DNA from 3 places in the Paenibacillus filicis genome. Region 2 is predicted to be linked to each of the others. Evidence: predicted binding sites of a transcription regulator. Region 2 holds the regulator's gene; each other region holds the start of a gene.
What was found. Region 2 encodes Rex, which represses fermentation and respiration genes when NADH is low (regulators of the CRP and FNR family bind a similar motif). Its sites were predicted from a motif close to TTGTGAAATATTTCACAA; they were not measured.
Positions count from the first base shown of each region.

Region 1: WMW72_RS32665 (cytochrome ubiquinol oxidase subunit I) is a predicted target of Rex. The motif match lies at 7,700-7,717, and genes of this name have one in related genera.
Region 3: WMW72_RS33780 (formate/nitrite transporter family protein) is a predicted target of Rex. The motif match lies at 1,630-1,647, and genes of this name have one in related genera.

Region 1 is NZ_JBBPCC010000033.1:40,852-50,646, reverse strand. It holds gene WMW72_RS32685 (hypothetical protein) at 1-1,459, opposite strand, end outside; gene cydC (thiol reductant ABC exporter subunit CydC) at 1,641-3,398, opposite strand; gene cydD (thiol reductant ABC exporter subunit CydD) at 3,443-5,185, opposite strand; gene cydB (cytochrome d ubiquinol oxidase subunit II) at 5,185-6,198, opposite strand; gene WMW72_RS32665 (cytochrome ubiquinol oxidase subunit I) at 6,185-7,591, opposite strand; gene WMW72_RS32660 (DUF5050 domain-containing protein) at 8,173-9,504, shown strand; gene WMW72_RS32655 (M23 family metallopeptidase) at 9,639-9,795, opposite strand, start outside.
Region 2 is NZ_JBBPCC010000002.1:394,851-404,645, reverse strand. It holds gene panB (3-methyl-2-oxobutanoate hydroxymethyltransferase) at 253-1,107, shown strand; gene panC (pantoate--beta-alanine ligase) at 1,110-1,973, shown strand; gene panD (aspartate 1-decarboxylase) at 1,993-2,376, shown strand; gene WMW72_RS05465 (tetratricopeptide repeat protein) at 2,450-3,106, shown strand; gene dinG (ATP-dependent DNA helicase DinG) at 3,208-6,072, shown strand; gene WMW72_RS05455 (redox-sensing transcriptional repressor Rex) at 6,069-6,689, shown strand; gene WMW72_RS05450 (inorganic phosphate transporter) at 6,838-7,839, opposite strand; gene WMW72_RS05445 (DUF47 domain-containing protein) at 7,897-8,517, opposite strand; gene WMW72_RS05440 (amidohydrolase) at 8,788-9,795, shown strand, end outside.
Region 3 is NZ_JBBPCC010000037.1:1,187-10,981, reverse strand. It holds gene WMW72_RS33790 (CAP-associated domain-containing protein) at 1-1,196, opposite strand, end outside; gene WMW72_RS33785 (hypothetical protein) at 1,426-1,566, opposite strand; gene WMW72_RS33780 (formate/nitrite transporter family protein) at 1,812-2,693, shown strand; gene WMW72_RS33775 (hypothetical protein) at 2,810-3,217, shown strand; gene WMW72_RS33770 (alpha/beta fold hydrolase) at 3,370-4,164, shown strand; gene WMW72_RS33765 (extracellular solute-binding protein) at 4,367-5,704, shown strand; gene WMW72_RS33760 (carbohydrate ABC transporter permease) at 5,867-6,742, shown strand; gene WMW72_RS33755 (carbohydrate ABC transporter permease) at 6,776-7,657, shown strand; gene WMW72_RS33750 (thiol-disulfide oxidoreductase DCC family protein) at 7,919-8,356, shown strand; gene WMW72_RS33745 (ABC transporter permease) at 8,480-9,712, opposite strand; gene WMW72_RS33740 (ABC transporter ATP-binding protein) at 9,709-9,795, opposite strand, start outside.

The DNA of each region.
Region 1 (9,795 bases), on a different contig from region 2:
CCTTTCCATGGAAAGACACGGCCTGCCCGGAGGTTCGGGTATAGCCCCCAGTTGGCTTATCAAAGGTAATGCGGCTAATCTCACCGCCCGAGAATGGGTCGGGATAATCGATCACCGGGCTTACGTCCTTCATGGTCAGCTCGTAGCTCAAATTCTGCTTAAACAAAATACGCATCCCTGCGCTCACCTGAATTTCTTGTTCGTAAGAACCGAGATTGTACAGCTTCTCATAATCGTACCGGTACTCGGACAAGCCGCCTACTCCCTTGTATCTATGCGCGCCCGTCTCCCCGATCAGCCCCATCGACCCGCCATAACCCAACGCGCCTGGGTTGACTTTAACGGTAAATGAAGGCAGCAATGACTTTGACCCGTCGAGGTAGCCCGTAGCGCGATACGTATAATAATAATTGTTCAGAGACTTGGGAAATCCAAAATCGTCAACAGCGTAATCGACGTAAACAATATTCAGCGTTCTCGTCTCCGGCTCCCATGTCGAAGAATAGCCGAACAGCTCCTTCAAATTCCACTCCTCAACCAACACATCCAGCGGCGTGTCCACAGCGGTGACTTGAAGCTCATGTTTTCCCTCCTCGCCGCCCATCCAGAACAAAGAGGCGTTAAGGGGAGAGGAGCCTCCCTGCTTCAGCGGCCTGGGATCCACCATGATCCCATAGGAGCCATTATCGAAACAAATCGTCTCCTGCCCGCAGCCCCATGCATTCGCTTTACTCGGCTTATAACCTAGTGCCTGGGCCATGAAGGCCAGGGAAATGCGGAGACTTCCGTCCAAGACTTGGCCAACCTGCTTGCCTTCGGAGACCACGGAAACTCCTTGAACTTGAATGGCCGGAACCTTGATTTCTTGGCGCTGATAAATGACCAGAGGCGTTGGAGCCTCTTTCATTTCACCTTGGCCCTTCCAGACCGCTTGGAAGGAAATTTCCTTCTTTTGCGGCTCCCACTTCAAATCTCCCAGCTTATCCAGGTCATTCAGCCGAATAGCGGTTCGCCCGCCGATATTGTAGGAAGGAATCGCCTGATCTTCATAGTAGGTTTCGATATCGGTATACAACACATTCCCCAGCTTGGCTCCGATCGGCTGCTCGGAGGGGGATGCTGCAGGGATGGGCTCCGTCGGCTTGTCTTGCCGGGGCAGTATGGTAACCCGTCTCTGATCCGGTGTCCAAGCCACATCGAAGCCGTAGCTTCGCAAGTCCTCGGCCACGACCGCCGTGTAGCCATCGATATTGAGCGATGGAATCAGATGGCCGTTCACGTAAGCCCGGATGTCCGTGGCATACACGTTCCCGATCTTATCCCCGATCTTAGGATTGTGCAGCGCTCTCTCGAATTCGGGGGAAGCAGCAGCAACATGAGTGTTAAGCGGTACGGCGGTCAGGCAGGAGGCCAGACATGCACCGACTATAAGAAAGCGAGTTTTGTGCCAACTTATCATGAGACATCAACTCCATTTCTTTTAAACAACCACATACATAGACGTAAGTAAATGGAAAATGTTTAGGGTATCTGGAAGCGGCTGCTTCCTAACTCCAATCTGAAAGGAGCTATCCATTCCAAAACCAATAAATCGGTTTTGCGTTCATAGGCATGGGTCTGTTTGGTCACTCGCACATGTTTTACCCGAATGGATGATCCAGCTTGTACAGACGGTGGTAACGGGCATTCTCACGCAGCAACTGCTCGTGAGTGCCTTGCATAGCTACTCCCCCTTGCTCCATAAATAGAATCTGGTCCATCCGCTCCATACCGAGCAAATGATGCGTGACCCAGATCCACGTCTTACCCTCCAGCGTGCGAAAGACCGTCTCCATCAAGTCGCGCTCCGTTTGGGCGTCCAGCCCCACGGTCGGTTCGTCCAGCAGCACAATCGGCTTATTCTGAAGCAGCACCCGTGCAAGCGCGATCCGCTGGCGTTCTCCGCCGGAGAAACGCAAGCCCGCCTCCGTCATTCGGGTGTCATACCCGGCAGGGAGCGACTCGATAAGCCGGGCAAGACCCGCCTGCTCCGCAGCGCAACGGATCTCCTCGAGTGTAGCCTCGCTGCGGCCGAGCCGGATATTGTTAGCCACAGTCGTATCAAACAGATACGGCTTCTGATTAAGGACGGCGAATAGCCCGGCAGATTCGTCCTCCCCGGCCTGGACCTGCTGCGGAAGCACGGTGATCTGCCCCTCCTGCGGCTGCAGCTCCCCCTGCATGAGCTTGAGCAGCGTGGATTTGCCGGCCCCGCTGCGGCCGAGAATAGCCAGATTGCCTCCCGGAGGCACGTGGAGAGTGACCTCACGCAAGCTCCAGGACTCCGTATCCGCATAGCGGAAGCTTACCCGCTCCAGCCGCAGCCCGGTCGCTGCCGCAGAGATTGGAGCTGTAATCGCAGAAGAAGCATCACCCGTCATTCGTCGTGTCGGCTCCCATCCCACTGGCCCGCTTGGTGGAGCTAGTTCGCCATTGCGCTCCAGTCTCGTCCAATTATCGGGCTGGCTCCATGCAGCTTCTCCTCCGATGCCGCTCAGTCGACGCAGCGAGTCCGTGTACTCAGGCATCCGGGCAAAGGAATCCGTAATCCGCACGAAGCTATCCACCAGCGGGAAGGCGATCAGAGCCATCGCCGCAATCCACGTGGCCTCTATCCGCTGCTGCGCAGCCATTTCTCCGGCCCAGACGGCCATGAGCACGATAAGACCTCCCCCTAAGCACTGTGAGATCCAGTGAATGCGCCATTCGCTGCGCCGAATCGATCCTTCCACCCGGGAAGCGGACATTTGTCTGGCCATAAAGCCGGTGAGAAAAGAGCCGGTGCGGCCGCTCAGCAGCCAATCGCTCATGCCGAACACAGCGTCCGTCAGCTCCCGGTAAGCCTCGCTCCTCACCTGCTTGAAGCGCATCCTCACACGGGATGACAGCCACCAAGCCGCAGCCGGCGCTGCAAATAGCAGAAAGCCGGCATAGAGCCCCATCATCCAAGCGAAGGCGGGGTCCATCCGACCGAGCGCCGTGATCGCGAGCGCGTACAGAAGAATCGCTGAGACGGACGGAAGCACGACACGCAGATACACCTGCTGCAGCTGCTCGATATCCTGCGCAAGCAGCCCCAGCAGATCGCCGGTTTGGAACCGGCTGCGCAGCTGTAAGGCCTGTGGCTCCAGCGCCCGGTACAACCGGACCCGCAGGGCGGACAATATGCCCAGCGCGGCATGATGACCGGCGAGCCGCTCCCCGTATTGCAGAACAGCCTTGCTGAATCCAAAGGTGCGGACGAGCACTATCGGCACATAGACCATTAATACATTTTCCGGCCTCAAGGCCGAGCGGGAGATCAAGTACCCGGAGGTGAACAAAAGAGCCGCCGCACACCCTATAGCTAGGGTACCCATGACAGCGGCAAAGGCGAACCAGCCCTTGAACTTGCCCCTCTTACTCACGATGCTTCCTCCTCCTTCTTGCCCGCAGCCAGCCGATAGTAAACGCCCCGGCTTTCCAGCAGCTGCTCATGCATGCCGGCTTCGACAAGCCTTCCCTCGTGCATCACCCATATCCAGTCCATCTCTTGCATCCAGTGCAGCCGGTGAGTAGCTAAGAACACTTTCTTCTGCCCGAACACGGACAGCATCGTCTGCTTCAGCTCCCACTCCGTCTCCATATCCAGATGTGCCGTCGGCTCGTCCAGCAGCAGGACCGGGCGGCTGCCGAGCAGCGCCCTAGCCAGAGCCACCCGTTGGGCCTGCCCCCCGCTAAGCGCACGGCCCCCTTCGCCGATCCTCTCCCCGCTGCCCAGCGGGAACTGATCGACCAGATCGCGCAAGCCTACGGCGTCGATCGCCTGATCCACCTCGGCCTTCGTCGCTTCCGGCTCGTAGAAGCGGATATTGTCAGCCACGGATTGGCTGAACAGATACGGATGCTGCGGGATATAAGCGATCTGCCGCTGCCATACTTCCATCCCGCCGTCGGCGGCAGATTGTCCGTCGACCAGCAGCTTCCCGGCGTCCGGGGCGAGGAAGCCTCCGAGCACATGCAGCAGCGTAGACTTCCCGGCGCCGCTGGCGCCCACGATGCCCACCTTGCGGACATGATCCGGCAGGCTCGCCGTTACCTCCCGCAATAGCGAGCGGCCTTCATCTCCCGCCACACAGATACCGCTCAAGGTCAGGCTGTGGAAGCCCTCCTGCTCGGCATCCCGGTGTTGATTTCCTTCCCCCTTAACATCGGTATCGGGCTCCGGGGGAGTACGCATCAAGTGACGGATCGCGGTCCAAGCCTCCTTGCCGTCCAGCGAAGCGTGGTAGTCTGAACCCAGCATCCGGACCGGGACAAAGTACTCGGGTGCGATCAGCAGCACGGCCAGCGCCATCTCCAGCCCCAGGCTGCCGTTGATCAGCCGCAGGCCCAGCCCTACCGCCACAAAGGCCACGGACAGCATGCTGAAAAAATCCAGCGCAAACGTGGACAGGAAGGCCACGCGCAGAGTACGCATCGTAGCCGCACGGTATTGGCCGCTCACCTTCTCCACCGTCTTGCCGTGCGCCCGGCTTCGCCCCAGGAACCTCAGGGTCTCCAGACCCCTCAACGAGTCGGTAAAATGATGGGCCAGCCTGCCATACGACTGCCACTGCTTATCTGCTTGCTTGCGCGCCGCCAAGCCCAGCAGAATGAAGAACCCGATGAGCACCGGCATCGCCGCTGTCAGGATCAGCCCGGATATCACATCCAGGCTGTACACGGCGATCAGCAGGATCGCCGTCACGATGCCCATATCCAGCATACGCGTGATCGCCGTATCCAGGTAATTGCGAACCCGGTCGACGCCTTCCAGCGCCAGCGTGACCAGTCTGCCGCTGCCCTGCCTGGCGGCCTGGCCCGGTCCTGCCTGAAATAAAGCCGCGAGCAGCTCCTGCCGGAGCGACTGGGCCGATACATCGGCAAACCGGCCCGCAACTCGCTTCTGCAGCCAGACGATCGTATGCCGGGCGACCCACGCGCCGGCAAACAGCAGAAGAGCCTGGGTGGCTTCCGATGCCGCGCGCCCCTCGAACAGGGCAGACACTGCCTTGGCCAGCAGCAGAGCCTGCCCGACGACAGCAGCTCCTTGCAGAAGGGATAGTCCGGCCAGCAGCATCATTACCGGACGAATGCCCTTCAGCGCAAGCCATCGTCTGTCCATCAGTACTCCAGGTGGTCCTTCTCATGGACCCGCTTGTGAAAGACGAAGTAGCTCCAGGCTTGGTAGGCCAGCACAAAAGGCAAGATGCATGCTGCGACAATCGTCATCGCCTTGAGCGTATAAGCGCTGGATGCTGCGTTAACCAGGGTTAGATCATAAGCCGGATCGAGCGAGCTGATCATCAGCCTCGGGAATAGACCTGCAAACATCGCCCCGAACAGCAGCAGAATGAGCGCTCCGGTCATCCCGAAAGCCCAGCCTTCCCTGCGGCTCCGCAAAAATCGGAAGGCCAGGAATAGGGCGATGACGCCCAGGATCAGCGCAGGAACCAGCACGGCTGCTCTGCGTTCGAACAGGTCCGTGGCCCCGTACGTCCAGACCGCAAGTACAGCCAGACATACCGTCAGAGCGGGCAGCAGCTTCAAGGCCATGAGCCGGGATCGCTCGCGCAAATCACCTGTCGTCCGCAGGGACAGGAAGGTAAGCCCGTGCAGCAGGCACAGACCGACCACCGTGATGCCTGCCCATAGGGTGTACCCATTCACCATGTCGGAGAAGGAGGCATGCATCTCCCTATCAGCGCCGATCGGAACGCCCCGGATCACCCCGGCAAACAGCATACCGAATAACAGAGGCGGTACGCTGCTGCCGATGAGGATGGCCGCGTCCCAGGTCTTTTTCCACAGTGCTCCCTCCAGCTTGCCCCGGAACTCGAATGCCACGCCTCGTGCGATCAGCGCCAGTAAAATCAAGGTCAATAGCATATAATAGCCGCTGAACATCGTCGCATACCAATGAGGAAACGCTGCGAACATGGAGCCGGCAGCCGTGATCAGCCAAACTTCATTCGCGTCCCAGAACGGGCCGATCGTATTGATGATGACCCGCTGCTGGCTGTCATTGCGCGCCAGTAACCGGGTGGCCATCCCGACGCCAAAGTCGAACCCCTCCAGAAAGAAAAAGCCGGTAAACAACATCGCGATCAGCACAAACCATAATTCATTGAGCGACATGGCGATTATCCTCCTGTTCGAACGGATCATGAAGCTGTACTTCCTCGTGAGCATGGCCATCAGGGCCTTTTCGTGCCGTGCGGGCGAATAAATACGCCAAAATTCCTAGTAATACCAGATAAATACCGGAGAATGCAAGGAGCGAAGTCCAGATCTGCGCCGCTGACACGCTTGGTGAGACCGAATCCTCCGTACGCAGCAGTCCGAATACCGTCCATGGCTGACGCCCGATCTCCGTCATGATCCACCCTGCCGTATTCCCGATGAAAGGCAGCGATATCGCCGCCATCATAAGCTGCATATAACGCTTATTGGGCAGTTCCAGCTTCTTGCGAAACGCTAGGTAAGCCCCGTACAGGCTGAGCAAAATCATGGCGCTTCCGCTGCCGACCATAATCCGGAAGCTCCAGAAGGTCGTGCGGACCGGCGGGATATAGTTGCCGGGACCGTAGGACTGCTCATACTGCGCCTGCAAGTCCTTCATGCCAGGCACAGAGCCGGAGAACTTGCTGTAAGACAGGAAGCTGAGCAGATACGGAACCTTGACCTCAAGGCTGTTTTGCTGATTCCGGGCATCAATAGCCGCGACCACCGTCCAGGGAGCAGGGTCGGCGCTCGTCTCCCATAAGCCTTCGCTCGCCGCCATTTTCATCGGCTGGGTCTCCACCAGATATTGCGCCTGACCATGCCCGAACTGGGCGATGGCGAGTGATGAGATCAGAGCGACCGTGATGCCCAGCTTGAAGGATGGGATAAAAAACTCCGTTTCCTCCTTCCTCAATAGCTTCCAGGCGCTGATCCCCGCCACGAGAAAAGCTCCTGTCGCAAAGGCGGCGAACAAGGTGTGGGGAAATTCCCATAGCAGTTGTCCGTTGGTCAGCAGCGCCCAGATATCCGTCATCTCCGCCCGTCCGTTGTTGATCGTATAGCCGACAGGACGCTGCATGAAGGAGTTGGCAGCCAGTATCCAGAGCGCGGACAACATCGTACCGACCGTGACCAGCCACATACAAGCCAGATGCAGTCCCTTGGACAGCCTCTCCCAGCCGAACACCCAGAGGCCGATGAAGGTAGATTCGAGGAAAAAAGCCAGTAGTGCTTCAATCGCCAGCGGTGTGCCGAATACATCGCCCACAAACCTGGAGAAGTCCGACCAGTTCATGCCAAATTGAAACTCCTGTAGAATACCGGTCACGATTCCGACGGCGAAGTTAATCAGAAGAAAGGTCCCCCAAAACTTGGCCATCTTCTTGTAAAGCTCCTTCTTCTTCACCACATACATCGTTTCCATGATCGCGACCAGAAGGGACAAGCCAATCGAGATCGGGACAAACACAAAATGAAAGATCGTAGTCAAAGCGAACTGCAGACGGGCCAAATCAACGATGTCCATAACGAGCTCCCTTCATTTTTCGGGTTTTATTTGAATCCATGAAGTCCAGGAAGCCGTAACATTCATAATTAATGTGAAATTATTCACGTGAAATAAATCACAAATAAAATGTGAAAATGTTCACAATATGAGTTGCAGTCTCCCGCTGTATGCATGTTTCGGCAGAAACTCCGGGATGACTACCCGGGCCCATTGCTTCATGGCTCCTATGCTCCTTATTATACCGGATGGAAATAAGGTGCATATAGCCCTAACGGGGGGTTATCGTGTCAAAGCCGTGTCTCTCTATTGACGAGAGTGTGAACTACGTCACAGCGCAATCAGCCGGCTATATGCTTCCTAGCCTCTAGCGATTCGCTTCGATATAGACGAACCCACCGCATACATCCTGCGAGGAATCGGTTACCGTATTCATCACGATGACTGGAAACGGATGCGCAAAAGTTTCTGCAGCGCTGCACCCTTTTTTGCGAATAAGACGTCCAATATATAGGAATAGAAAGAATTGGAAAAGGGGTGCTTTCATGCCTTTTCGTTGCTCTAGCTGTCGGCTTCTAGCAATTCTCTTAGCTTCTACCGCCTTGACGGGCGCCTCCCTGTCTCTGAATCCGGACGCTTCCGCTCAGGAGGCCAAGGCTTCGTTCCCGGCCTTCCCCGTCGCAGTAAACGGGGTGTTCACGGATCAGCGTCATAGCGAATATCCGGCGCTGCTGTACCGCGAGATGATTTATTTCCCGATGACTTGGCACTATGCTTCGGCCCTCGGACTAACTGTCGATTGGAGCGAGCAGGATGGACTGTCGGTCGCGTCTAGCTCCGGTTGCAATCCGCTCATACAAGATCTGACAGCGGAAGGCAATCTGGACGGAGCGGGCGATGCCACTCTAACTCTGGCTCCCTTCCCTATTAAGGTAAACGGGAAGTCGATCATCAACCAAGAGGAACCCTACCCGGTTCTACTGTACCGGAACATCGTCTATTTTCCGATGACCTGGTCATTTACCCGGGAGGCGTTCGGCTGGACGACCTCTTGGGACGATAAGCGGGGATTTGGCATCCGCTCCTGCGCGGAACCCTCATCTGCCACTCAGACTCATCAGGATCGGCTCAATATTGCCAGTGGCGGACAGCTCGCTGTGAAGGACGGTTGGGTTTACCAAAACCCGTTAGCCTTGATCAAGTCCAGACCGGACGGCTCGGAGCAGACCCAGCTGTCGGACGACCAGGCCTTATCGATCAACGTTGTCGGAGACTGGCTATACTACATCGCCTTCGATAATTGGAAGAAAAATTCCATTTACAAAATGCGTACCGACGGTTCCGACAGAACCCTTGTCTCGGATAAAGATGCCCGACACTTGTGGGTGCAGGGCGACTGGATATATGATATGGCTGACGGCCTGAATCGGAGGAGAACAGACGGCACAGACGAGCAGAAGCTGCTTGACGATAAGGATCTGAGGGAGTATTTCCTCTCGAACGACCGGCTCTACGTCCTGAAGGGAGAGGACGGACAACGCGGACTGTATGTGATGAACTTGGACGGGTCCGAAGCGAGGAAGCTACATGATGGGGTTACAAGCTTCATCCTCATCGATGACTGGATCTATTATGTCAGCCAGGATAAACAGCTCTACAAGATGAACGCCGACGGCTCAGTACATATCCTGCTGCATGAAACTACCCGCCCGCCGCTTGGGAAGATGAACTACCGGGACGGCTGGCTGTACTACGTCAGCGGAGGCTTCGGCATCGCTGGATCGGCTTCTGTCGAGCGCATCAGGATCGATGGCTCCGCGCGAGAAGCTTTGTTTGAAGCACGGGCTACCGCGCTGTATATCGCAGGCGATGAGATATATTTCCCCCATTGGGATATGGGTGACCGCACGCTGTACCATACCAAGTTGCCCTGACCGGCCCGTCGGCTTCGGAACGGTCATAATGTACCGATCAGAGATTGAATGAACAACAAGACCAACAAGCCGCGGGGACAACGTGGCTTGTTGGTCTTGTTGGCTTCACAAAGCGCTACCTCGCTTCGCTCCGCCTACTCATTAATGCTCGGCTTGCCGTGGACCACCTCGCCTTGGCGAGGCTCCAGTCCTCGTTCCCACTTGATTCTCAGTGATTTGCCGCTGAACAGATCCACATGATCCGATACCTGCACATGCAGGTGAGGCTCGCTGGAATTGCCCGAGTTGCCG
Region 2 (9,795 bases):
GGAGCCCTCAATCAGGTTCGGGGTAGTGGACATGAGCTACAAGGTTGGAATTTATCAAGCATTATGCCGGATTCTGCTCTGAGCCTTTCAAGGACCGAGACAGAAGGGTCATAGGTTTAATTTGCCATGTGAACCTTTCAGCTCTCGCAGTTTCAGAGGGCAGGAAGGTTTTTTTGCATATTCGGGGGCAATCCGGCGAACAATCGCATTACCAGGATTTATCGATTAAATGGGGAAAGCAGGTGCTGTTCCATGGAAACACGCAAACCCGTAACAACCGCCAAACTGCGAAAAATGAAAGAGGATCGGAACCCGATCACCGTTGTCACAGCTTACGATTACACCTCGGCCATGCTCGCGGAGCAAGCAGGCGTCGAGGTATTGCTCGTCGGTGATTCGCTTGGCAACGTTGTGCTGGGCTATGAAACGACCGTGCCGGTTACGCTGAGCGATATGCTCCACCACACCAAGGCTGTGACCCGGGCAGCTCGGACGAGCTTTGTTGTGGCGGATCTTCCGTTCGCCACGTATCATGGCAGCTTGGATCAGACGCTGCGCAATGCGGCCTGTCTCATGCAGGAGGGGCTTGCCAAGGCGGTCAAACTGGAGGGCGGAGCCGAGATCGTTCCTGCCGTGCGGGCGCTTGTCCAGGCCGGTATTCCGGTTATGGCTCATCTTGGGCTCACTCCACAATCCATTCATCAGATCGGCGGCTTCAAGGTGCAGGGGAAAACGGATGAACAGGCCAAGCGGCTGCTCAGCGATGCTAAGCTGTTGGAAGAAGCCGGGGCGTTCGCTGTTGTCCTCGAGCTGGTCACGGATGAGTTGGCCCGCGAGGTTACGGATGCGCTGAGCATTCCGACGATAGGCATCGGAGCCGGAGCTTCCTGCGACGGCCAGGTGCTGGTGTTTCATGATCTGCTGGGGTATGCCGGAGAATCGCATCCCAAGCGGATGGTGAAAGAATACGCGGCTGTCGGCGATGTGATCCGGGGCGCGTTGCAGCATTATGTCCAGGATGTCAAAGCCCGCCAGTTTCCGGCGGAAGAGCATACCTTCCATAAGCCGGAGGAAGTGGCTAGCCATCTATACGGAGGTGTACATTAATCATGCAGGTCCTCTCCAGCATATCCGAGCTCAGAGCCGCTATCCGGGCAGCCAAAAGAGAGAATCCCGATGCGCAGGTCGGCTTCGTCCCTACGATGGGCTTTCTGCACGAAGGACACGCCTCTCTGTTGGAGGCGGCTCGCGCAGCCTGTGACGTGGTTGTACTGAGCATTTTCGTGAACCCGCTCCAATTCGGGCCCAATGAGGATTTTGAGCGGTATCCCCGCGATGAGGAAAGGGACCTGGCGCTGGCGGCCAAGGCGGGCACCGATATCGTATTCCTGCCGCAGGTGGAGGAGATGTATCCTGCTCCTACACGGACCATCGTATCGGTCAAGGAGGTCACCTCTCGGCTCTGCGGCGCTTCGCGGCCGGGACATTTCGACGGCGTAGCGACAGTGGTTAGCAAGCTGCTGCATATCGTACAGCCGGACCAGGCGTTCTTTGGCATGAAGGATGCGCAGCAGGTCGCGGTCATCGAGCAGATGGTACTGGATCTGAATATGCCGGTCCGGATCGTGCCCTGTCCGATCGTACGCGAGCCTGATGGCCTCGCCAAAAGCTCGCGCAATGTTTACTTAAGCCCGGAGGAGCGTGCGCAATCGGTTGTCTTGAGCCAGGCTTTGCAGAAAGCGCGGCTTAGGTTCGAAGCCGGAGCTGATGATACGACTCCAAGCGAAGTAACTCTCCTGGTGGAGACCAAGATCCGCCAGGCGCCGCTGGCTGTCATCGACTATGTGGAGGTACTGGAATTTCCGTCCTTGCAGCCGGTCAGTTCTTTTGCGGACAGCAATCGTGTGATCGTTGCCGTCGCCGTTAAATTCGGAAATACCCGGTTGATCGATAACGCCGTTATTTCTATCTAAACTTGAGGGGGATTTCCTTATGTTCCGTACCATGCTGAAAGCCAAAATTCACCGTGCCACCGTGACGGAAGCCAATCTGAATTATGTGGGCAGCATTACGATCGATCAGGATCTGCTGGATGCTATCGACATGCTGCCCAATGAAAAGGTTCAGATTGTGAACAACAACAACGGAGCACGCTTTGAAACCTACATTATTCCGGGGCCCCGCGGCTCCCGCGTGATCTGTTTGAATGGTGCCGCTGCTCGTATGGTTCAGCCAGGCGATAAGGTTATTATTATGTCTTATGCGATGATGACGGACGAAGCCGCGAGACAGCATGTTCCCAGCATTGCCATTATGGGGGATGATAACGAAATCGTCAGCGTGCTGAAGGAAGAAATTCATTCCACCGTACTGTAAACCGCATGAAACGAGGCGGGGCGACGCACAATGAAGATACCTCATACCAAGCCAGCAAAGGTGGGATGTGCGTATGTTCAAGCATCTGTTTGCCTCGATGAACGATATGCTCGATGAAGTGCTGTCGGAATACCCGTCCTCAACTGGCATGCAGCGCAAGCGGCTGATGGAAAAGCTGCAGTCTCTTAAGGCGATGAGCGATGAATGCATTGAGGATTGGCTGTTGTTTGAAGAAAAGCTCGGCCATACGCTGCAGGGTACAGGCATCGCCCAGCTTCCGAAGGAGGCGGAACTCCCGCATCCGGAGCTCACGGATAAGCGGTCGGATCAATTTGTAAAAGCACAGGGGTATTATAAACTTCATATGTATGGGGAGGCTGCCGAGCAGTTCTCCGAGCTGCTGCATGCACAGCCGGATTTCACGCTGGCCCGCCTGTATCTGGCCATGACTTATCTGCATCAGGGCCAGAGGGAAGATAGCTATGCGCACTTTCAGTTCCTGTCCCAGCTCACGGAGCATATGCAGCTCAAAGCGATCTCGCTCAATATTATGGGCTGCATTCAGGTTCAACAGAACAACATGGATAAAGCCTGCGAATTATTTGCAATGGCTTATCGAACCGACCCGTCAAGCGTCGAGCCATTGATCGATTTGGGCTTTTGCCGCATGGATCAGAGCGGCCTGCACTTTGAATCGAAGGGTATGCGTCCCGCTTGTCCGCCGCTGTAGAGCTATCTGCAGCGGCTTCCTTAGCTTGGCGGCTATTCCTTTTCCCCGCAGTATGGTATGCTAAAGGGAATCGTGTAACGAAGGGATTGAGCTTGGCACCGATGAAATTTGCGGTTTTGGACTTTGAGACGACGGGCAGTTCGGCGGCAGACCGGATTATCCAGGTCGGACTTTTCATCATAGAGGATATGCAAATCACGGGCAGGTATACTTCCCTCGTCAATCCGGGCATAAGTATACCTGCTTCGATTACATCGCTTACCGGCATCGATGACGATCAGGTGCGGGAAGCCCCGAGTATAGACACGGTAATAGCGGATATGGTACCGCTGCTACAGGATGCGGCTTTGGTCGCACATAATGTTGGCTTTGACCTTGCGTTTCTCCAGAGGGCTTTGGATGAGAACGGCTATTTTCCGTTCGACGGCCGGACGCTCGATACGATGGATCTGCTCCGTATCTTGTATCCTGGCTTATCGAGTCTTCAATTAACCATGGTTTGTCAGGCATTTGGCATCGAGCATGAGCGGCCGCATCAGGCCGATAGTGATGCCGAGGTGACGGCGCTGATCTGGCTGACCTGCCTCGAGCGTCTGCAATCGCTGCCGCTGCTGACCTTACAGCGTCTGGATATGATATTCGCAGATTCAACCAGCGATCTCGGATGGCTGCTGCATGAAGCGCTCGTATACCGCGAGCTCCATCAGCCTCTTGATCCCGACTCTGAGCGGTATTACCGCCAATTCGCCCTGAATGTTGGAGATTGGGGAGACGAGGAGCCCGTTCGCGAAGAGAAGGAAGTGCTTTCGCTGGACCCAACCTTCGAGGGCTTCTACGGACAACTGAGAAACGTCCTGAAGAATCGGTTCGAGGCGTATGAGGAACGCGAAGCCCAAGTCACGATGCTTAGCGAGGTCGAGAATGCGTTCGAGGCGGGACATCATCTGATGGTAGAGGCCGGGACGGGTACGGGCAAATCTCTCGCCTATCTGATTCCCTCTCTATATTACGGGCTCAAGCATGATAAGAAAGTAGTTGTCAGCACGCATACGATCAATCTCCAGGAGCAGCTTAGGGAGCGGGATATCCCCTTGCTTCATGATCTATTCCCGGTGGGATTTATGGCATCTGTGCTGAAGGGGCGGAGGCATTATTTGTGTCTGCGCAAGTTCGAGCATAAGCTGAATACCCAGGACTTCGAGTCGGGCAAGGAAGACCGTGTGACGGCAGGACAGATGCTCGTCTGGCTGGGCGAGACGAAGCATGGCGACCAAGAGGAGCTCTTCTTTCCGGGCAAAGGCAAGCAGTTCTGGCATTCCGTGGAGAGTGATACCGATTCCTGCCTGAACCGTGCCTGCCCTTGGTTCAAGAAATGCTTCTATCACCGTGCCCGTCATCAGGCGAATACGGCTGATGTGGTCATCACGAATCACTCGCTGTTATTTACAGATATGAAAGCTGAAAACCGGCTGTTGCCTGCTTATAAGCATCTGGTTATCGACGAGGCGCATCACTTCGAGGAAGTGGCCAGTAAGCATCTCGGCATCGAGCTGCATTATCAGACGCTGCTGAGCACGCTCCAGTGGCTGTACAAGGACAGCAGGTCCGGACAATTGTCGAATCTCCGTCTCAAGCTGCAGAAAGCGGGAGAGGACCCTCGGGTGGCGAACTGGAGTGCGGATATTGACCGGGCAGTTGAAAACCTGGTCGAGCTGAAGGAGGAATGGGATCAGCTCAATGAGCTGCTGTTCCAGCTGCTTTCGACAGCACGTATGAGTGAATCCGCCCAGCCCGAAGGCGGCTCGCTGGTGCTGCGCCTCAAGAAGGAATCGCTGCCGCGGGGCTGGGATAAGCTCGAGGTGCTGGAGGAAAACATGCAGCTTCATGCGGGAGAAGCACTGAAGCGCATGGATAAACTAGTATCGGAGCTCAAGGAAACGCAGGACGAGTTCGACGTACAGAGCCTGGTCACCGATCTGTCCGGCACGGTGAAGGAGCTGCATAGGCACAAGGACGACCTGCACTTCTTCATGATGATGCCCGATGATAACTATGTGTACTGGCTGGAGGGCGGACAGTTCGGCAAAAACCGTTCCTTGCAGCTCAGCGCCGTTCCAATCGACGTCAGCTCGATGCTGCGCCATCATTTCTTTGAGCCGAAGGACAGTGTGATTCTGACTTCCGCTACCTTGTCCGTTGGCAAATCCTTCGACTATACCTGCGAGCAGCTCGGATTACGCGAATCGGAGCCAGGGGGCCAGCTGAAGACGGTGCAGCTTCCCTCGCCCTTCAATTACCGGGAGCAGGCACTGGTTGCGATTCCGCGGGATTTCCCTACACTGCGCAGCGGACTCGGGGGCGAGAAGGAGTATGTAGACGCATTGATTCCTTCCCTAGCCGAGGTGGCGCTGGAGACAAGAGGACGCATGCTTGTGCTCTTCACCTCGAACCGGATGCTCAAGACGGTACATGCCGGGCTGAAGGACATGCTGGCTCCGTTCGGCGTCCATGTATTGGGCCAGGGTGTGGACAGCGGCAACCGCAGTAAGCTGACGCGGATGTTTCAGAGCAGCGCCGCTTGCGTATTGCTCGGCACCAGCAGCTTCTGGGAGGGCGTAGACATACCCGGTGAGGCATTGTCCGCGCTGGTGATCGTTCGTCTGCCCTTCCAGCCGCCGAATCATCCGATCGTCGAAGCCAAGACGGAGAAGCTCAAGCAGAGGAATATGAATGCGTTCATGAAGCTGTCGGTGCCGCAGGCTGTTATCCGCTTCAAGCAGGGGTTCGGCCGGCTGGTGCGGACGGCTTCGGATAAGGGGATCGTAATTATCTACGATACACGGGTCATCGATACGAACTATGGCAAGTATTTCCTGTATTCGCTGCCGGGTCCGAAGATCGAGCATATGAATGCGAGTCAATTGGTTCCGCGTATCAAGCAGTGGATGGAGGAGAAGAAAGCATGAAGACGATTAAAATTTCCGAGGCGGTCGTTCGCCGGCTGCCTATTTACTTACGATTTCTGAATGAGCTCAGCAAAAAAAATATATCGACCGTATCCTCCCAGGATCTCGGTCAAAAGCTGGACTTGAATCCGGCCCAAATCCGGAAGGATCTGGCCTACTTCGGAGAGTTCGGCAAGAAGGGGATCGGCTATGATGTCGATTATCTGATCGAGAAAATCCGGCAAATTCTAAAGCTGGACAAAGTTATTCCCGTTGCCCTCGTAGGGGCAGGCAATCTGGGACGCGCTCTATGCAATTATAACGCTTACTTAAGAGATAATATGAAGATTGTAGCCGTCTTCGATGCGCAGCCATCCAAGATCGGTGAGTCCATCAACAACCTGAAGGTAAAACCGATGGATGAATTGGTTGAGGCGATCCGATCCCTGCAGGTGCGCATTGGGATTATCACGGTTCCCGCTGTGGAGGCGCAGCAGGTAGCCGACCAGTTTGTTCACGCGGGCGTGGAGGCGATCCTGAACTTTGCTCCTGTGATTATTAGAGTTCCTGGAGACATCCGTGTTCATCACGCTGACTTTACGACCGAGCTGCAGAGTTTGGCTTATTATTTGGATTAGACAAAACAGAATGAAGTGAGCAGGTCCGTGCCGAGAGGTACGGACTTTTCGGCTTGACCTGGTTTAGCTGCCATAGTCTTCTTGATCATGTAGACCCGAAACGCAAAAAAACCGTCCCAAAGGACGGCCGCTCCAGCTTTGCAGGCTTTTATGCCACGAACATAAATACGATTTTGTAGATGATAAACGCGAGCACCATGCTGATTGGAATCGTGATGAACCACGTCATAATCATTCTTGTCACGGTGGCCCACTTTACATCATGGAAACGAAGCACGGATCCCGTACCGATGATGGACGAAGAAATGACTTGCGTCGTAGACAGCGGCATACCCATATGGGTCGATGTCTGAATGATGATTGATGAGTTCAGATCGGCTGCGAAACCATTGATCGGCTCGATCTTGAGCAGGTTGCGGCTCATCGTCTTGATGATCTTCCAACCCCCGATCGAGGTCCCAAGGCCCATCGCCGTTGCAGCGGACAGCTTGACCCACAGCGGAACATCCAGGTTATCCTGCACATTGAGTGTCACTAGTGCAAATACGATAATCCCCATCGCTTTTTGTGCGTCATTGCCCCCGTGAGAGAAGGAAAGCAGGCCGGCCGATAAGATTTGAAACGAACGGAACGTCCGGTTCATTTTGGAACGGGAATCGTTGCCGGTCGCAATAATGACTCTCTTGATGATCCACATGATCAGAAACCCGGAAGCGAAGGCGATAATGGGAGATAAAATCAGGATCAGGATGATCTCTCTAAAGCCCGACCAGTTCAATGCTCCGAACCCAGCACCCGCTATAACGGCACCGGCCAGCGAGCCGATCAACGTATGAGAGGAAGAGGAAGGAATTCCGTAATACCAGGTCAGCAAGTTCCAGAGTATCGCGGAGATTAACGCAGATATGACGATATAAATACCGTTCTCGATAGTTGCCGGATTGGCGACGCTGCCGCCTACGGTCTTGGCTACCTCGGACGAATAAATAGCTCCCAAAAAGTTCAGCACGGCCGCATAAAGAATAGCAAAACGGGGTGAAAGGGCCTTGGTCGAAATGGATGTGGCAATGGCATTGGCCGTATCGTGAAACCCGTTAATGAAGTCGAATATAAGTGCTAGAGCGACGACTATTATCAAGGTGATTAACATAAATTCCTCCTAAGTCATACCGTGCGGATTCCGCAAGCAGGGCGTTTCCCAATCGGCTTACGAATATCGCAGTACTACGCCTTCCAAAATGTTGGCAACGTCCTCACAGGCATCAGTCGTTTGCTCCAGACGTTCATAAAGCTCTTTCAGTTTAAAGTCATGGTAAGGCTCTTTCGGGTTGGTGAAGATTTCGCGGATGCCTTCGCGCATCAGACGGTCGGCTTCATTCTCGAGGCTGTTAATCTGCACAGTATGCTCGGTGAGCTGCATATATTTTTTCTTGGATAGCAATTTCATCGCATCCAGGATGTGCTGGCAGCTTGCGACAAGCACGGCAGAAAATTCCTTCATATATTTATCGGTAAAGGTAATGTTCAAATAGTCGAAGCGGGCAATGGAGGCTTCAATGCCGTCCAGCACGTCGTCCACCTTCGAGGCTAGCTCCATAATATCCTCGCGCTCGATAGGCGTAATGAACACCTTGTTTAATCCTTTGAAGATTTGGTGTGTGATTTGATCTCCGTTGTGCTCCAGGTCCCGAAGCTGGGGATAAAAGGTTGCGGGGGGTTCGTTCCCCATCATGGCCGTGCGGAATGTTTGCGCGGCCTGCAGGGTGTTTTCTGATGCTTTGATCAGCAGCAGCAGAAAATCAGTATCGTTCTTTTTGGTAAACAGCATGGCTTTCGCCTCCTAATATTATCTGTACTTTACAAAATCTTCATCTAATACGTAGAAATATGTAGAAAAACGGAGCAAATTCACACAAAATTAAAAATAACATAACCTAACACAGGAATGCAATGATAGTTTCGGCAAACTTATTTTATGTTGCCCGACTCGTTTCTATGTAGCTCTTGAATAGGCGCCGGAATGGGGAAAGCTTGATTTCTATGCGTTGAAATTGTACATTGGAAGCGGGACTGTATGTATAGGAAAGGAACGAAAACCGTGAAAAAAACGCTGATTGCGAACGGAACATTTATTACCCTGGACGGTACGCGTCCATGGCTTGAAGGACATATGGTCATCGAGGGAGACCGAATTGTCCGTGTAGTGGAGGGCAGTCCTGCGGAGGACGAGTCCTTCGATGAAGTCTTCGACGGACGCGGCAAGCTGTTTCTGCCTGGATTCGTCAACACGCACGGTCATGCGGCGATGTCGCTGCTGCGGGGCTACGGGGACGATATGGCGCTCCAATTATGGCTGCAGGAGAAAATGTGGCCGATGGAGGCCAAGTTTACCGCGGCGGATGTCGCGGCCGGAACCCGCTTATCTATTCTAGAGATGGTAAAGGGCGGCACGACGACCTTCGTGGATATGTACGACCATATGAACGAGGTGGCTCTCGCTGTCCAAGAGAGCGGGATCAGAGCTTCGCTTACGCGCGGCGTGATCGGGTTATGTCCGCGTGATGTACAGGATGCGAAGCTTGCGGAAGCGGTCAAATTCGCTACAGACTGGAACGGGAAAGCAGATGGCCGCATCACGACCATGCTTTCGCCGCATGCGCCTTATACCTGCCCTCCAGATTATATTGAGAGAATCGTCCAGGCCGCGCATGATCTTGATGTGCCGATTCATATCCATATGTCGGAGACGGCGCGCGAGGTACAGGATAATGTGGATCAATACGGCACAAGGCCTGTCGAGCATCTGGAGAAGCTGGGCGTGTTCGCCAGACCGACACTCGTGGCACACGGCGTTCATCTGACCGACGAGGAAATTGCCGTGCTCAAGAAATACGATGTCCGCGTATCGCATAATCCCGGCAGTAACCTGAAGCTTGCGAGCGGCTTCGCCCGCGTCCCCGAGCTGCTGAAGGCCGGTGTGCTTGTTTCTCTGGGAACCGACGGTCCGGCAAGCAATAACAATCTCGATATGCTGGAGGAAATCCGCCTGGCAGCCCTGATTCACAAGGGAGTTAGCGGCGATCCGGTCGCCGTCGCTGCGGAGGAT
Region 3 (9,795 bases), on a different contig from region 2:
TCGGCCCAGGTGAAGGGATCGAAGCCGAGCTTGACCCGTGAAGCATTAGCCAGATCGAACGATTGGAGCTCATAGGCCTTTCTCAATGCATCGCTTCCTTTGGGGTACATTGAAGCCATCGCTTGCTCCGCCGCTCCGCCGATCACCTGGAGGCCGGTAACGACATCGCTGCGGTGCAGGTCATAGAAGAAGGTCACATAAGCCCCGGCGATCTCGTAAGTGCCGTATTCGCCTTTGCCGTAATTCAGCATGTACCGGGTGTTGTCCTTCACGATGTATGCCAACGGCTTGCCGTATTGGCGCTCCACGGTGCTCTTGTCGACTCCGTCCTGAACGCCTCTGTCCGTATGCCAGTTATCGGAGGGGGAGTAGAGTGCGACGACACGGTCCCCGTCGATGCCGATCTGGGCGTAATTGGCGTAATTCTGATTATAAATGTACCACGTGAAGCCGTACTCTGACGGGTCCTGTCGGTCAGGCTGCCCGAGCTTGGCCGTGACTTGCGCGGCGGAATCATCCAGTGCGATGCCGCGAACGGAAACCGCGGTGATCCGCACGGGCTCTCCAGCGGGCGGTGCCCCGGCCGGGCTGTGGCCGGTACCCGCATTCGATAAAGCGGTTGAAGGTGCGGCTGCTTGAAGCTGGGACACCTTGGATGTCATATTCATCAAAAACTGCACGGCTTCCGCTCGTGACAGAGGATCGGCTGCACGGTAGCCCTCGACCGTTGCGGCCGTTTTGCCTTGCGATAACCCATTCTTCAGCAAGTAGCTGATGGAATCGCTCAAGCTAAGGGAACCTTTTTGCGTGGAAGCGATCAGCCTCGCGACAGCACCCCGGTTATAGGAGTCGGCGTCATAGGTGCGCTGAAGCGTCCATCCATTGGCGCCGGCTATGTCGTAATAAGGCTGGTACCATGGTGTTCCGCTCGGAACGGAGCTTGTCTTGATCGGATAGGCGCGCAGCAGCATGGCAAGAAATTCAGGCTCAGACACCTTACGGTCGGGACGGAAGGTGTTGTCTTCATATCCGTCAACGATATGCTGCTTGACCGCCCACTCGATGGCGGCCGATCCCCAGTGACGGGCCGTATCGGGGAAGGCAGGTGCGGCAGGAATAGCGGAGGAGGACAACGGAAGGGTGAGGGATAAGGCGAGCCAAGAAGCCATTCCGAATGCCATCCGGCGAAACTTCACAATGATAACCTCCTTCATGGACATGGAAGCGGGACTTGGTTGAATTTGGGTCTACTTGAGTCTATTACTATATTCGTCTTCCTTCTACTATATGAGGGTACGGGTGTGCTTGTCTATGCCAATCTTGCAGGGGCTCGAGCCGCTTCGGACAGGGGGCACTTAGGGAAGGAACAGGAAAAAACCCGGCGTCATCTGACACCGAGCTTTCCGTAAGGCTTTGGAGCTGTCATTAGCTGCGTCCGGAGTTCGTATCGCAGGCTTCTGCATCACGGGGCACCGTGTCTTCAGCCAGCTTGGCGCCATACTGGTCCAGTCTAGACGGGCTGCTGGCCGGTCCGTTCTTCTTCGGCTTGCTGTTTCTTCCTGACATGCTTGATCACCTCCAGATGTAGGTTGTCTCGAAGAGGCATGATTTATAACGAGAGCGCTGTATATGTGATAAGTTTCACATACTGTAGGGCGGCAACAAGGTAAGATGAAGCTGTGAAGCCCCTTGCCGGAGAGAGAAGAATAGGCGACAATAAGGGGCGGCAGCCGGAAAGCAGCCGGCAACTGTTCCTGAATGCTTGGAAGCGAAGGGTTGAAGATTAACGAATAGAAAGCGGGATGGTAGGCATGTTCACGGATTCGGTAGAGGTACTCGTGCAGACCGCTATGAAGAAAAAAGAGCTGCTCCAGCGCAGCCTGCTGCGTTATCTGTTGTCTGCCGGGCTGGCTGGCGCATACGTCGGACTGGGGATCGTGCTGATCTTCTCAGTCGGAGCTCCGCTATACGCGATCAAATCCCCGGTGACCTCGATGGTAATGGGGGTCTCCTTCGGAGTGGCCCTGACTCTGGTTATCTTCGCAGGTGCGGAGCTGTTCACCGGCAATAATATGTATTACACGGTCAGTACGCTTTCACGCGCGACGACCTGGAAAGATACGCTTCGCAACTGGTTCTGGTGCTATGCGGGCAATCTGCTGGGTGCGCTTGTTCTGGTCGGGCTCATTGTTGGAGCCGGGATCTTCGCCGGGATTGGGCCGGAGCATCTGTTGTTTGCTACCGCGGCCAAGAAGATGTCGCTGCCGTACAGCCAGCTTTTCTTCCGAGGCATTCTCTGTAACTGGTTCGTATGCTTGGCGATCTGGACATCGCTGAGAGCCAAGAGCGAGACGGCCAAGCTGATCCTGATCTGGTGGATGCTCTACGGGTTCATCGCTTCGGGATACGAGCATAGTGTTGCCAACATGACGGTACTCAGTCTGGCGCTTGCGCTGCCTCATCCCGAGACAATCAGCATGGCTGGCTGGTTTCACAATATGATACCGGTGACGTTAGGTAATATCGTGGGAGGCGCTCTGTTCGTAGGCGCCGTGTACTGGTGGATATCCCCGGTCAGACGGAGGCAGACGGAGGCCGGATTACAGGGAGCTTCAGCGACGATGCCGAGGCCCGAGCAAGGGGCTGAAGCTGGCACTGGGGCAGGCACGGAGGCTGCTGCAGCCAAGTCTTAGCGAACAGGGTAAGAGCCGATGGATTCTCAGGGAAACGGATCTGCAATGCGTAAGAATGAGCGAATTAGGGTAAATAAGAAGGAGAACCCATTCGACGAACAAAGGAGCGATCCCTAATGAGCCAGCATATCCAAGCTTATTTCCACAATGAAAGCGACGCCGAGCATGTCCGTAGCCTGCTGCAAACCTACCCGATCGAACAGATTGAGGTTGGCGCCATCGAGGAAGCTCCAGACCACAGTCTGCTGCTCTTTCCGCTCGGTGCCGCTGTAGGCTCCAGCAATGCGGCAATCGGCGCGGCAGGTGCTTCCTATCCGAGCGGAAGCACAGGAGGAACGGCTGCTGCGTTCGTCGGCTTGAACGAAGCGGAGCGGATCAGCCATGACGCGAATAACGATGGCGTGGATGACCGTGAGCACCACTATGCGCTGAGTGCGCACGTCAAGGAAGGCGATTACCGGGAAGTGGTTGACCTGATCCGGAGCAACGGAGGCGCGGTACTCCGAGAGGATGATACCGTATAACGCCCGCAAGGCGAGCATGGAAGGTCCCAGATCAAACCGTTCCGGCCGGAACGGTTCTTTTTTTGGTTCAGATCGCAGTCCGGCGGGTATATCGGGTATACTGATAGTAGTGGCTCCGGCTGACAGGCCGGATTAAGAGGAGGTATATACATATGGGAAAACGTACATTAGAACGAGGCGGCTGGAGCATGTCCTATACGGAGCAGGGTTCAGGACATCCGCTGGTGCTGCTGCATGGATTTTGCGGCAGCGGAGCTTACTGGGATCAGGTCGTACCGCTATTGGACGCACATTTCCGCGTGATTGTACCGGACTTGCGTGGACATGGAACATCGGGTTCGCCGGACGAGTCCTACTCGATGGAAAAGCTGGCAGGAGATATCGAGGCACTGATCGATGAGCTGGGTACGGAGAAGGCGATTGTACTCGGGCATTCACTCGGTGGGTATGTAACACTGGCGCTGGCAGAGCGTCATGCAGATAAGCTTCGTGCTTTCGGACTTATTCATTCCACTGCGTTTCCCGATGACGAGAAGGGAAAGGAAGGCCGGCTGAAGGCTAAGCAAACGATTCGCGAGCAGGGCCTGCCGGTATTTATTGAAGGGCTTGTACCCAAGCTGTTTGCGCCGGCTCATCTGGAATCGATGCCGGAAGCTGTTCGTAAAGCCAAGGAAATCGGATTCCGCACAAGTCCGGAAGGAGCCGTACATACGCTGGATGCGATGAGGGAGCGTCCTGACCGGAATGCCGTGCTTCGTGATACGGAGCTGCCGCTTCTGCTGGTGGCGGGGGAGAACGATCAGATTATTGCGGCTGAACGGACCTTTGTCGTGCAGGGCGATCATGTGACCCAAAGGCTCATCGCTGAGACCGGTCATATGAGTATGGAGGAAGCGCCCAAGGAGCTGGGCAAAGTCATCCTAGACTGGGTAGCGTCTTTTTCCTAAGACTATCTTTCTCAAATTTACATGAATAAAAGCACGGGCGGGCATCCGTTCCGTGCTTTTATGTGTCTTTTGTGTTAGATTATCTAACACAAACATGCGTAAAACCGGATTTTTTCTACCCTCTGGCTGAAGGATATCCCCTACTACGTATGAAGCGATCTCTTTATACTAAAGATGTAGTCAAGAAGAGGAGGGTTTAACGATGAAAAAGAGAATCACGGCAAGCCTTGCATCCGTATTGGCATTATCCACACTGGTAGCTTGTAGCCAGGCGCCAGCGGGTGGCGGCGAAGTGAAAAGCGGCGGAGAGAAAAAAGAAGCGCCGGCAGAAAAAGTAAAGCTTTCCGTCTGGCATAACTTCTCCGGCGATGACCTGCGGGCCAAGGCGGTACGCGCTCAGATCGAGAAATTCCAAAAGGATCACCCTGATATTGAGCTCGATGCCCAAGCGATTCCTCCGGACGGCTATCGTCAGCGTGTGAAGACCGTTGCGGCAGCCAATGAGATGCCGGATGTATTCTTCGCGCATGCCGGTACCGGAATTAAAGAATATTTCGACGGCGGCCTCCTCCAGCCGATTACTCCATTGGTTAACAAGCATCCTGAGTGGAAAAACAATTTCATGGAGGGTGCGCTCGAAGCGTTATCCTTCAATAATGAAGTATATGCGGTGCCGATCAATGCTTCGGTTACGTCGCTGTTCTTCTATAATAAATCTTTGTTTGAAAAGCACGGCGTCGCTGTTCCGAAAACCTGGGACGAGTTGATGGCCGCTATCAAAACATTCAAGGAAAAAGGCGTGACTCCGATCTCGCTTGGGAACAAGGCAGCCTGGCTGGCACAATCCAGTATTCTTAGCTCTCTGGCCGACCGCGTAACGGGCACGGACTGGTTCTTGAAAGCCGCGAAGCAGGATGGCGCCAAGTTCACCGATCCGGAATTCGTGCAGGCGCTGACTTACTTCAAGGGATTGGCTGATGCAGGTGCTTTCCAACAGGGCTTCAACAGTTTGGATAACACCCAGATGGAGCAGTACTTCATCCAAGGGAAGGCCGCTATGATGATTGACGGCGCATGGGCACTTACGAACATGGCCGCTACAGGCACGAAAGAACAGCTCGATCAGGTTGAAGTGACGGTGCTTCCGTCCGTTCCAGGCGGCAAAGGCGATCCGAACAGTCTCTCCGGCGGTGCTGGAGGCGGTCTGGCAATCAGCAAGAAGCTGAGCGGGAAGAAGCTGGAGGCTGCGTATGAACTGATCTACACAGTTAGCGGTCCGGAAGGCATGAAGGCTGTTGCCGAGAGCAACTCGGTCGTCAACTACAAAGTGGATGTCGATCCGACAAAGGTCACGTCGCTGTTCCTCAAGGCTTATAACTTGACCAAGCAAGTGAAATTCACACCGGTGTATGATGCTTACTTGAGCTCGCAGGGTGCCGAAGCGATCAACAATGGTCTGCAGGAGCTGCTGCTGGGCGGCAAGCCTGAGGATATCGCCAAAAAGCTTCAGGATGCCCAAGCCAAATCATTAGGCAAGTAACTCATTAGGCAGTAACGATCACATGTATATAAGTGGTGAATGATAGGTGTTGATAGGGGAACGGCTTCGGATGGGAAACCGTTCCCCGGCATCTTCATGCAAGTATACAAGAACAACTGCAAGCCAGCATATTTCAGCATAAAGGAAAACGGGGGGTTAGCTATGGCTGCTGCGAATCGGGTACGGGGATTTATTTTCATTGGCCTGCTTCCTGCCTTATTGATTTACACGGTATTCGTCATTGTTCCGATTTTCTGGTCGGCCTTCTACGGGTTCTTCGATTGGAAAGGCATCGGAGCCATGAAGTACATCGGGTTTACCAATTACATCGAGGTTCTGCAGGATCCTGTCTTCTGGCGGGCCTTCAAGAACAATCTGATCATTGTCGCGGCTTCGATCTTCGGACAGGTTCCGATCGCACTTGTACTGTCGCTGGTACTCTGGAAGAGCTCGTTCTTCCACAGGTTTATCCGTTCGGCTGTATTCATGCCGATGGTGCTGGCTTCCGTTGTTATCGGGATCATCTGGGGATATATTTACAATCCGCAGATCGGGATTTTGAATTATATTCTGGAGCATCTGGGCCTTTCCTCGTGGATTCGTGATTGGCTGGGCGATCCGAAGGTCAACATGTATTCGGTCAGCGTACCGATCATTTGGGCCAACATCGGTCCTTACTTGATTCTGTTCATCGCAGCTATTCAGAATATTTCTTCTGAGGTTGAAGATGCAGCCAAGATCGATGGAGCCGTTGGATTCCGCAGACTGTATCTGATCGTCGTGCCGATGATCTGGGATACGATCAAGGTGGCCATCGTACTCTGTATATCGGGAAGCCTCAAGGCCTTCGATTTGATCTACGTGATGACGCATGGAGGACCGGCGCAATCGACAGAGCTTCTGGCTACTTATATGTACAATAGCACCTTTAACGTATTCCGCTATGGCTACGGTTCATCCGTGTCCACTCTGATCATTATTATCAGCATGATTTTGGTAGTCGGCAGCCAGATCCTCATGAAGCGCAAGCAAGACTAACCGGCTATCAATTAGAAGAAGGAGGGACCGGAAATGGAAGCTATCCCCGCTAACGGCAATACGGCCGCAGGTGCAAAATCAGGAGGAAAAGCGCTCAAGCAGGTCAAGTCCTGGCTTGGTAACGGCTTCTTGACCGTGTACGCGCTGCTCACGTTATACCCGCTTATCTGGCTGTTCATCAGCTCATTCAAGTCCAATCAGGATTTTTACGGCAAGCCCTTCTCATTGCCTACCGTCTGGCAGATTGAGAACTATATCAAGGCATGGAAAGTGGCCGGTATCGGCACGGCGCTCACCAACTCGGTTATCGTCACATTCAGCTCGATGGCGCTTACGCTGCTGCTGGGTACACTGGCAGCCTATGTACTTTCTCGGCTGCAATTCAGGCTGAAGGGTATCATTATGGGATTATTCGTGCTCGGCATGCTGATTCCGATTCATAGTACACTTGTTCCGCTGTTCATTATGATGAAGTCGATGGGGATTCTGGATTCGTATGCGGCCTTAATCTTGCCCTATACGGCGTTCGAGCTGCCGGTTGCGATCTTTGTGGTTGCTGCCTACCTGACCTCGGTGCCCAAGGAAGTTGAGGAAGCTGCGATGATCGACGGTAACGGGTACTGGGGGATTTTCTTCCGCGTCATTTTGCCGCTGTCCGTTCCCGCAATGGCAACGGTATCGATTCTCGCCTTCTTACGGTTTTGGAATGACTTTGCGTTTGCGCTCGTCTTTATCAATAAGCAGGCCCTGAAGACACTCCCGCTCAGCCTATCCATCTTCTCAGACGGGTTCGGTACGGACTACAGTCTGACGATGGCAGCGATGGCGATTGCCGTAATTCCGACGATCGTGATCTACCTGATTTTCCAGGAGCAAATTATGAAAGGCATGGTGGCTGGCGCGGTCAAAGGATAATGCCTGCCGTTACCTTTCTACAGCAAGTTGGCCATGACTATTACGGATGCGGCGCCGGTCAGTCACAGCGCGTATTCGCCGCTATAGAGGAATCCATGGGGATGGATGATAGAGGAGGACCGCTTCGGCGGTCTGTTTTTGTTGGGCGGACATGCTGATTACAGCATAGATTTCGCGTATAATGAAGGTATAAGCATGAACATGACGGTCAGTCTCAGGTTGTCGTGTAACCCTGGACTGTGAGGAAGGAAGTGGCTGGATATGGCGATCAACGAGCAGACGAGGCTAGCTACAGCCGGACATCCGGTTGTGTTGTACGATGGCGTATGCGGCTTCTGTCAGCGGGCGGTTCAGTTTATTTTGCCGCGGGACCGGAAGGGGAGCTTTCGCTTTGCGGCGCTCCAGTCGGAGATTGGGCAATCGCTGCTCCAGGAGTACGGCCTGGGCAACGCTTCGCCTGATACGTTCGTGCTGATTGATCGCGGACACGCTTATACCCGTTCCACGGCAGGTCTTAGGGTTCTGCGGGAATTAGGCGGCGCGTGGAGCTGGCTGTTCGCTGCGATTATCGTGCCCAGGCCGATCCGCGATTATGTCTATGGGGTGATTGCGCGCAACCGGTACCGGCTGTTCGGCAAAGCCGATGCCTGCTTGCTGCCGGGGCCGGATGTCCGAGCACGGTTTTTGGACCGGGCGTAGCAAGGGGGCCTATAGCAAGCCCGCCCAGGAGTGCTCGCAGAGAGCAGCTGCCTGGGCGGGCTTTTCGTTTTATGAGATGGGCCGGGGATATCTGTCCGGCTTTTTTTGCGTTGTGGCCGGCAGTTACTCAGGGCTGGTTGCCCGGACTCTGCACAACAGAAAGGTGAGTCCCCAGCCCACCGCGAGCAGCGGGAAGGTATAATAGAAGTGAGGCATCGCCCATAGCAGCGGAACCGCTAGCAGCGCGACGCTAGCAGCATGGACACGCCTGACGACGTAAGCTGCGGAGGTTGCTCTGAGCTGCGGCGGGAGCGGGTAAATAAAGGACCAGTCAGAATGGCGGTAGGCCTTGGCCAATTCTTTCAATTGCAAAGCGAGCAGAGCTGTGAATACGAGGAAGACGATTGGCGGCACGGCCATTCCGCGCGTCAGCGCTACGAGGACAAAGCCAATGCCCGTTAAGCGAAGTCCGATGCCGAAGGTCTCCGAGCGAAGCCACACATAAGCGTACAGAAAACGATACGTATCCGTGGAACGGAAGCGAAAGCCGCCGAGCCTCTCCATCATCATCCGCGGCGCGTGCACCGATCTCGGGCGTCCCTGCAGATCGCTCACATCGACAAATTGATTCAATAGCCGCAGAATATTACGTTTATGGCGGTGCTCCGTGTCAATGAGACGCAGCCATTGAAGCGATTGTTTTCCGGCCGATAGCCGGGTTATGAGCACGTACAGCAGCAGGATCACGGCGACCGTGAGAGTTCCTACCCACGGCTGCAATGTCAGCAGACTGTAAGTCAGTCCAGCCGCCATCAGCCAGCGGACAAGCGACCAGAGCATCCGGGCCGGTCGGGAGATTAATGCCAGCTCCATCCAACGCGCTTGCAGCAAAACTCGCTTGATTACAATCAGGACAAGCAGCGCGTGTAGAAAGCCCGGCTTCGCCCCCGCTGAGAAAGCGTAGGCTGGCCACACTGCCAGCCAGACGACGAGAAGAGCCGATGTTTGCCATAGGAAGGCGCGATTGACCGCTTTGTTCATATACCCCCGCACCAGCTCAGACTCTAGTGGTATCAAGAATACGAGATCCGGTCCTCTCAGATAAGTACGAATCGAATTGAGCGCAAGGATGGGGATCAGAATAAGGGTAATGATCTCCCGAAAGGGGAAGTTTGGCGGTGCCAACGTAAGCAGCTTCCCGTATAAGTAAGCCATCGCCAGCATGCCGAGCAAGATCAGCAGCGAGACTGTCTGCAGTGCGTAGCCGATGTATGGCCTGATCTCCGCGAGAAAGGCGCGTTCGCGCTGGTTCCACAGCCGCTCAGGGACAAACTTCAGCGATTCCGGCTTGCTCATTTTCCACTCACATCCCGGGTCACTAGACTGCAGAAGACGTCATCCAGCGGGGCTTGCGGCATGTCGGCCTGATTCCGCAGCGC